Regions from separate parts of the Thalassolituus sp. genome, predicted to be linked through region 1. Evidence: riboswitches for the same ligand, from Rfam matches in the RefSeq annotation. Region 1 holds a riboswitch; the other holds the start of a gene.
The links. A riboswitch is a leader RNA that binds a small molecule or an ion and turns the genes downstream of it on or off. The one in region 1 is predicted to bind cobalamin.

Region 1 (4,420 bases):
GCGACGACGATGGCCGCATTACCCTGAAACTCAGAGATCCTGACCTTCACCCCCTGATCGAGGCGTTGAACGATCTTTTCTGGCGCCGCAATCAACGCACTCAGCACCTGAAAACAGCTCATCAGCAAGCAGAACATGCCCGTTTACGCGCAACACGATTATCGACGGAAACCCGCCAGATGAACGAAAACCTGGCGAAAGAGGTCTCCGTCCGCCGTAGTATTGAAGTGCAGCTGAAAAACACTCAGACACTGCTCGACGGTATCCTGAACTCCATGCCCACCGCCCTGTTCGCGCTTGATTCCCGTAATCGGATCGTGCAGTGCAACGAGCAGGCCGGTGACTGGTTGAACATGGAGTATTCACAACTCAATGGCCTGCCTCTGGCGCAGCTGATACCTGAGTTGGGCAAGCTGAATCTGATGCCAACGCACCCCGGCGAAACACCCCATCTGGTGAAATCTGAACGCGTCAAAATACGCTTTGCAGAAAAAGTTCTGGTCACGGACGTACTCGCTTATCCTCTGCATAGCGGGCAGCAGGCACGGTTGGTAATACGTATCGACGATGTGTCTCAACGTCAGCGTATGGAAGAAGTCATGGTACAGACCGAAAAAATGATGACGGTCGGTGGGTTGGCTGCCGGCATGGCCCACGAAATTAATAATCCGCTTGGGGCCATTCTGCAAAACCTGCAGAATACACGACGTCGCTTAGATCCGAGCCTGGCTGCGAACCAGCGCCTTGCTGACGAACTCGGGTTAAGTATGGAGCTTCTGAATCAGTACCTAACAGGAAGAGGCATTGATCAGTTCTTTGACCATATTCAGAACGCTGGTGAACGCGCGGCACGTATTGTTGCCAATATGCTGCAATTTTCCCGTAACGATCACCTCCAGAAACGCGACATCGGCATCACTGAACTCATTAATACCACACTGAATATCGCCCACAACGACCTGTCGCTGAAACATATAGACCTAGATATCGACAAGGCCGCAGGCGATGCCCAGATACACTGCGTGCCGAGTGAGATTGAGCAGGTACTGCTGAACCTGCTGCGCAATGCTCAACAGGCGCTGGAAGAATACGATGGCGGCGATGGCTGGCACCCTAAGGTGAAAATCAAAGCCAGCCGTCAGAACAACATGACCTGCCTGGAAATTGAAGATAATGGGCCGGGCATCCCTGCGGATGTCGCACCGCATATTTTCGAACCCTTCTATACAACCAAAGAAGTCGGAGACGGCACAGGTCTGGGGCTGTCGGTATCGTATTTTATCGTTACATCACACCATCAGGGGCGCCTCCGTTATCAGCGCAGTTCGCTTGGCGGAGCCTGCTTTGTGTTGTGCCTTCCCGCCGAAGAAAACCGATGACTGCCCTGCGCACAACTTGACCAAATCGGCCACCACGAGTACTCTCCACCGCAATTCAGGTGCCTCTGTCCACCAGACAGAAGTTAAACGGGAAGACTGGTGAGTTTCACAACAAACCCAGCGCTGCCCCCGCAACGGTGATCGACCAGGTATTGATACAACGCCACTGTGCATAGCATGGGAAGGCATCAATGCCGGAAATCCTTTGAACTTCAGGGTTTCAGTCGTCAGCCCGGATACCGGCCTGAATCCGAACCAACAGTATTGCGGTGGGCGATACAGGTGCTAAGTGAGCTCCAGGGCTCTCCTTCGCCTATTCTTTCCCGCCGACTGGTTGCCCATTAAAACCATTCGGAATCATGATGAAAAAATCACTCCTTACTGCGGCCGTACTAATGACCGCCACAGTGTCATACGCAGAAAACACCCTGGACGATGTCGTCACTATCGCTAACCGCATTGCAGCACCTTCCATCAATAGTGCACAAATCGTTGTAGTGGATCGTGACGATATAGAGACGTCAGGTGCCAACAACCTGTACTCTTTACTGGCGAGCAAAGCTGGCTTCCAGTTTTCAAAAACAGGAGGAGTACCTCACTCTTCGAACCTCTATATCAATGGTCTCGATGGCAAGCAGGTACTATTTCTGGTGAATGGGCAGCGTGTCGGAAGTGCCACTTCCGGTACCACAGAAGTCCAGTTAATTGCGCTGGAGCAGATCGAACGTATCGAAATTATTAAAGGCAGCCGCAGTGCTATATATGGTGCGGATGCGCAAGCCGGTGTCATCAATATCATCACACGTCTCGATACCTCACTGAACGAAGTGGCTGCAACAGTTGGCACCAACCAGACGAAAGCTGTCTCACTGCGTACACGTCACCAGTTTGGCGATGTCGACACCTACCTGAATTTAAACCATGATCGTTCAGCTGGTTACGACATTAATAACGACACAGAGAATGATCGCGATGGCTACGAGCGTAACGGTCTGAATGCCGGTGTCGGTTATGCAATCTCGGAACAGCAGAGCGTAAATTTTGATGCTCAGGTGAACCGCGGATCTTACGACTACGACAACAGCTTTGGCGGTACTGACGAAGCCGACTTCGATAATCGCGCTATGAACCTCGGCTACACATTGAATACTGACGGCCTGCTGCTGAATGCCAGAGCCGGTCGAGGCTACGATCGTAGCTGGAACTACGGTAACGGTGTTACTCGCAGCGGCGATGCTCAGTTGTTTGGTAGCCGCAAAGATGTTGCAGAAATCACGGCCCTTATTGGTCTGACTGAACATGTCAGCCTGCTGGCTGCTGCTGATACTCGCTTGGTTAAACTACTCACGCGTCCTGTTGAGTACGACACAGACAACGAGCGCAACCATGGCGGATTACTTGGAGTTCGTTACAGCAGCGATAGCTTGGCCGCTGAAATTGGCGCTCGCATCGACGACAACAGCAACTACGGCCGCTTCCGCTCGTTTAACACCTCTGTTGCCTTCTATCTGACCGACAACCAGGAACTGGCTTTCGGACAGGCTACAGCCTTCCGCGCTCCTACGTTTAACGACCTCTACTATCCAGCAAGCGACTTCGGCGATTACTCAAACGAAGATCTGAAGGCGGAAACATCACGCATCTGGTCGGTCGATTACACAGCCGCATACGATAATTTTGCAGCTGGCGGTTCTGTCACAGTGAGTGGTCAGCGCAGCCTGTTTAACAATCAGATCGTATCAAACAGTGCGTTTTATCCAGTTAACCTAGGTGAAAGCTACGTTAATTTTGCGAGCGTAACCTGGGCTCAGAACTGGGATGACGCGTGGAACAGTGAGCTGATTCAAGAGTGGACCGAAGCTCGGAATCAAGACACTGGAAATCTGATTGAGCGTCGTCCAATTCGTGCAACCAAGCTCAATGTACGTTGGACTTCGGGCAAGCTATCGAGTGCACTTGAGAGCCAGTACCGAGGCCAGGCACCATCGAGATCCGGCGGCTATATCGCTCCGTTCGTTCTGCTCAACCTCAGTGCAACCTGGGAGGCTTTCCAGGACTTCAGTTTGACTGCTCGCATCGAGAACCTGACCGATCGAGAGTACGAAACTGTACCTGGTTATGAAGCACAGGGACGCTATGCTCAGCTCACTGGACGCTATAGTTTCTGATCCAATGAGCGCCCGGGCAGTCCGCCCGGGTATTTAGTTTAGATTTGGATTCCAGAAACAAAAAAGCCCGCATCAAGCGGGCTTATTTGCGTTACGTATACCGGATCAGATATCCGGCTCTGTAAGCGGTGTTTACTCAGCTGGTGCCGCTTCTTCAAGCAGAGTCTTCAGCTCACCTTTTTCGTACATTTCAGTGACGATGTCACAACCACCGATCAGCTCACCTTTTACCCACAGCTGCGGGAAAGTCGGCCAGTTGCCGTATTTAGGCAGGTTCGCACGAATGTCCTGGTTAGACAGCACATCAACGTACGCAAACTTCTGACCGCAATCCATAACCGCTTGTACGGTGCGGGCAGAGAAGCCACACAGTGGCTGGTTCGGTGAACCTTTCATGTACAGAAGGATGTCGTTGTTTTCGATCTGATCTTTAATGACCTGCATGATATCCATAGCGTCTGTCTCTCACTGTTCGTATTAACTGAAACTGGCGGCAGTCTACCATAATCCCGACCATGATGCTCAGGTATGAAACCTGAGGCAGGTTCATTATATGAACGGGCCAGAGCTCAGTTACGCACAGGGGTCGCTGAATCAGCCTGCGACAACTGCTGGGTAAACACACGCTCGTCAGGATCAAGGACCGCCGTTACTTCTTTGCCTTTCAAACTGCTGAAAATAACGCGGTATGCAAGTACGGCTTTGACGTAGTCACGGGTCTCACGATACGGGATGCTTTCAATGAACTGGTCGTAAGCCACCGGCGCGTCTTTCAGCCAGCGATCGACCTTGTGTGGGCCAGCATTGTAGCCGGCCAGAGCTGCAATCAGGTTCCCCTGATAACGCTCCAGTAGAGAGCGAACATAGTAACTG
Region 2 (4,420 bases), on a different contig from region 1:
ACGTCTTAGTGGCATTGAGCTGCTCTAAGGCGGGTTTGAAATCACTCCGTGCTAACGCTTCCCACGCTGAGGCTATAGCGTCGGAGGAGGGCCTGGATGAAAATGCACGTGGCATGGCTTTGTTGTAGGGCAGGCGTAAAGCGTGACCATAAAAGTTAATACTGGCGGCAGGGCCTTTAATTTGTGGCTGGGGTGCCACTTTGACCGGCGTTTGCTCTGGCGTTGTGTTGTCGGGCAAGTGCGTTGGCGTCGGAACAGGCACACTTACGACTGGCGTAGGTTCGGTTGCTATGTCTTTAGGCTTCTCTTCTGGCGCATCAACAGGCGAATAAATCGGCGGTGCTTTTGGGATGTTTGTGGGTTTTGGGGCCTTATCTTCTTCCTCGCCTGATTCGGTATCGACGGGTTCCCAACGCTGCTTCAGAAATCCGATAAAGGCTTTGTCGTTTTCGTCGAGATAGCTCTGAAATTCTTGCTGAGTCGTGGCGCGCCAGCGTTCGTAATCGCTCATACCTGGGTTCGCGACGACAGAAAGAGTAGCTGCGCTGGCGACGACACCGCTGGCTATCAGGGTGCAACGGATAAGATGTTTCATTGGATCTCCCCCAAAACAAAAAACCGGTACAGAGTTACCCCGGTACCGGTCTGGATATCATACGCTGAGCTGACTCAGTTCATGTTCAGCATTTCTTCGCGCATTTCGTCGAAAGACTTCTGAGCCTGAAACTTCTGCCACAGAGCTTTCTCGTTGTTCATTGAGGTTTTCAGGGCCTCTTCTGCCAACTGGTTAACGGTGTCGGCGTCGAGACCAACGAGAACCACCATGCCGCCGCTAGGCGTAGGCATCTGACGGAAGATCTTGCTGCCAGTCAGTGTCTGCTTGGTGATCTGTTTGGTTGTCACAGAGTTTACCTGATCAACTGTTTCGTCGTCCGCTGTACCCGTGGTTTCGGCGTACTGTTTGATCATGTTCTGAACTTCTACCTGCATGGTCTGAGCAAGTTCAACGCGCGCGGCAGTCGCTGCCATTTGCTTCATGAAGTTTGCGCCAGCGGCAGATTTATCGGCGTAACCGACGGCGGTCAGGTCGACGCCATCAACAGGGGCACCACAGACCCACGCAGGAGCAGGCTGCATGCTGCCATCGGCGAAGACACACTCAGCAACTTGAGGTGCCGGTTCGTTAGAGGAACACGCAACCAGCAGAGTGGCGGCAGCGGCAGTAAACAGGTGACGGATATTCATCCTTAATCTCCTACAGGTATTTTCAAAAGACTCGTTCGAGAATAGCCGAAGCAATATTAAAATACTACCGCACTCAGACGGCTACTCTCACCACTTGTGATCTGAGTCAGAATCAGTGCTGATGCCCGCCAATGCCGTGGGCGTGGCCGTGATCAAGCTCTTCTGCAGTCGCTGCACGAACTTCCAGAATCTCGACGTCAAAATGTAAGGTTTTTCCGGCAAATGGGTGATTAGTGTCAACGTCTGCCATGAAACGACCGACCTTTACGATGGTCACCTGACGCTCGCCCTGATCTGTGTGTACAGAAGCGACCATGCCTTTGCTCCATTTCTTTGAGCCCTGCAGGTGCTTGACTGGGACGCGCTGCACCGAACCTTCAACGCGGTGACCGTAGCCATTTTCTGGTGTTACAGTGATTTCGAGCTTGTCTCCGGCCTGCTTGCCTTCGACAGCTTCTTCAAAGCCCGGGATCATGTTGTTGTGGCCCTGCAGGTAGGCAATCGGATCATGGCCCGCAGTGGACTCAATCTGTTTGCCATCGGCATCTTTAAGGGTGTAATGCAGCTGAACAACCGTATCTTTGGCGACAATCATGAGCGTTTCCGTAGTCTGTGTATGGTGTGGTTAACTGTGATCATTAAGGCGCGAAGTATCCGGTATCCGCGTGTTTACTGCAACGCTGGCGCCTCTGTGCGATAATCCACCCCTGTCCGGACTGGCAAATTTGTCTTGCCAGTCTCAGGAGGGGAACCCGGTGAAAATCCGGGGCTGTGCCCGCAACTGTAAACAGTGGCTTTTATCCGGTCGACTGTCAGCCAGATTGCCTCCCGGACGTGCAAACCAATTTCTATGATCGAGCGGGTTACTCGATGATGAGCTCTCTGTTCGGGCGGCTTAGGCTGCGTTCCCGAAGTGCGTCCATCATCCGTATTCCGCCCATAATGTGACGATTAGCGTGACAATATTTGTACCGATGCGCGGATACCCATGGTGAATCAGTCCTCAAACAACAGCTACACCTCTGGCGATGCTGAACTCGCGTATATCGCTGTTGAGCACTTATCGCTGACTATCGGTGCGAAAGCTACGAACGCTATTCTGCGGGATATTTCGTTCGCTGTGGAATGCGGTAGCCTGGTTGGTATTGTCGGGCCGAATGGTGCAGGTAAATCGTCGTTACTCAGAGCAATCTATTGCCATCGCTACGATCAACCGGCCTCGCTGGCGGGGCAGGTGATGATTGCCGGGCACCCGGTACACCTGATGAGCAGACGCGAGCGAGCCTGTAAAATCGCGGTTGTGCTGCAGGAATCGGCACTGCCTTTCGAGGTGACCGTGCGCGAAGTTCTTGCAACCGGCCTGACGCCTCGTAAGCCACTGCTGTCGTTTACCAGCAAAGATGACACCCGGTTAATAGAAGGGATAGCAGCCGACCTCGATCTGACGCGTTTTATTGATCGTGATTTCGGCTCTCTTTCAGGTGGAGAGAAGCAGCGGGTGTTGATCGCCCGCGCACTGGTACAACAACCTCAGATTCTTCTTTTAGACGAACCTACCAACCACCTCGATATTCAGCATCAGATAGAGACGCTAAGCCTGGTCCGGTCATTGGGTGTTACGGTACTTCTTACCATTCATGATCTGAACATGGCCGCGGCTTACTGTGATCAATTGCTGGTATTGAATAAAGGTCAGCTGGTGGCCAACGGTGAACCCTTCCAGGTGCTTACCAGCGAATTAATTCAGGATGTATTTCAGGTTGCCGCAGATGTTGCTGTGATCCGTAACACTTATACCCATGAACGCCGTATTCGTATTGCCTACGATATGCCTCCGAGTCGGACTATTGCTCCCGGATCAGCTGGAGAGCGCAGGGAATGAAAATGCCGTACGGGTTAACTGTTGCAATAACTTTTTCTGTGCTTTGCCTTTCGGTGATTGGTGCGGCGGCACAAGGCGCCTTTGATCTGTCGCTTCTGAATGTCTTTCAGGGCGTCATTATCTGTCCATGGACGAATGATTGTGCGTTGTCGCCGATCGAACAGCAGATTCTTACGGATATTCGCCTGCCGCGGATTTTTATGGCTTTACTAACGGGCGCTGGTCTGTCGATTACTGGCGCTATTCTGCAATCAGTAACCCGTAATCCGCTGGCTGATCCGTATTTGTTTGGTATTTCATCCGGGGCCGCTCTAGGTGCGGTGCTGGCCATGTCTGCTTTCACTGGGGCCTTTTCTGGGTTTCTGGCGGCGACGGGCCTGAGTGTCGTATTTAACGTGACCACCGGGGCGCTTGCGGGCGGAGCGCTGTCTGTTTTTCTGATGTTGACGCTTGCTGGGAAATCAGCGGTTCAGGTCGAAAAGCTGCTGCTTTCCGGGGTGGCAGTTTCTTTTATGCTCAGTGCATTTACCAGCCTTGTGATTTATTACTCAACGCCAGAAACTGCAGCTACATTATTGTTCTGGCTGATGGGCAGTTTTTCGGGCAGCAACTGGGCTGATCTTATTTTGCCTCTTTTGGCTGTGGTGCTTGGCAGTGGTCTGTTTTTCATATTTTCGCGCTGGCTCGTCGTGATGCAGCTGGGCGAAGAAAGTGCCGCTACGCTAGGTGTGCCTGTACATAAGTTGCGGTTGGGGATGTTGCTGGTGTGCTCGGCAGTAACGGCGATTCTGGTTGCAGAGGTCGGCGGCATCGGATTTGTTGGGTTGATGATTCCCCATATAGTGCGGTTGCTCGTCGGCGGGCAGCTGCACAGGGTACTGCTGATGTCTCTGTTGGTTGGTGCGACCTTTATGATCTGGGTGGATGTCCTGGCTCACTCTTTACTTCAGGATCAGGTTCTGCCCGTTGGTATTGTGACATCCGCGCTCGGCAGTCTTTTCTTTTTTATTATTCTTAAGCAACGACAGAGTCGTTGATGGCAGGTGTTATGTTTTCCGTTTCTCCGGTGTCCCGCTCAAGGGATGCTGCCATTCAGCAGCGTATTGATATGAAAACCAAGCCGCCCGGCAGTCTGGGGCAGCTTGAATCATTAGCGGCTCAGCTGGCAGCGATCACCGGTGTCGAAAAGATCCGACTGCATAAGCCTGCCATGTTGGTATTTGCAGCAGATCATGGCATTGCAGAAGAGGGGGTGAGTATTGCGCCTCCTGCGGTGACGCAGCAGATGGTTAA

Region 2: another riboswitch for cobalamin. It lies ahead of AC5E51_RS11320 (ABC transporter ATP-binding protein); the one in region 1 lies ahead of AC5E51_RS03740 (TonB-dependent receptor domain-containing protein).

The regions. Positions count from the first base shown of each region.
Region 1 is NZ_CFHJLR010000003.1:240,841-245,260, forward strand. Features, by position in the region: gene AC5E51_RS03735 (two-component system sensor histidine kinase NtrB) at 1-1,379, shown strand, start outside; cobalamin riboswitch at 1,420-1,641, shown strand; gene AC5E51_RS03740 (TonB-dependent receptor domain-containing protein) at 1,742-3,547, shown strand; gene grxD (Grx4 family monothiol glutaredoxin) at 3,680-4,000, opposite strand; gene AC5E51_RS03750 (transglycosylase SLT domain-containing protein) at 4,117-4,420, opposite strand, start outside.
Region 2 is NZ_CFHJLR010000014.1:94,510-98,929, reverse strand. Features, by position in the region: gene AC5E51_RS11335 (transglutaminase-like domain-containing protein) at 1-595, opposite strand, end outside; gene AC5E51_RS11330 (LPP20 family lipoprotein) at 670-1,245, opposite strand; gene AC5E51_RS11325 (FKBP-type peptidyl-prolyl cis-trans isomerase) at 1,358-1,840, opposite strand; cobalamin riboswitch at 1,941-2,092, shown strand; gene AC5E51_RS11320 (ABC transporter ATP-binding protein) at 2,237-3,127, shown strand; gene AC5E51_RS11315 (FecCD family ABC transporter permease) at 3,124-4,164, shown strand; gene cobT (nicotinate-nucleotide--dimethylbenzimidazole phosphoribosyltransferase) at 4,164-4,420, shown strand, end outside.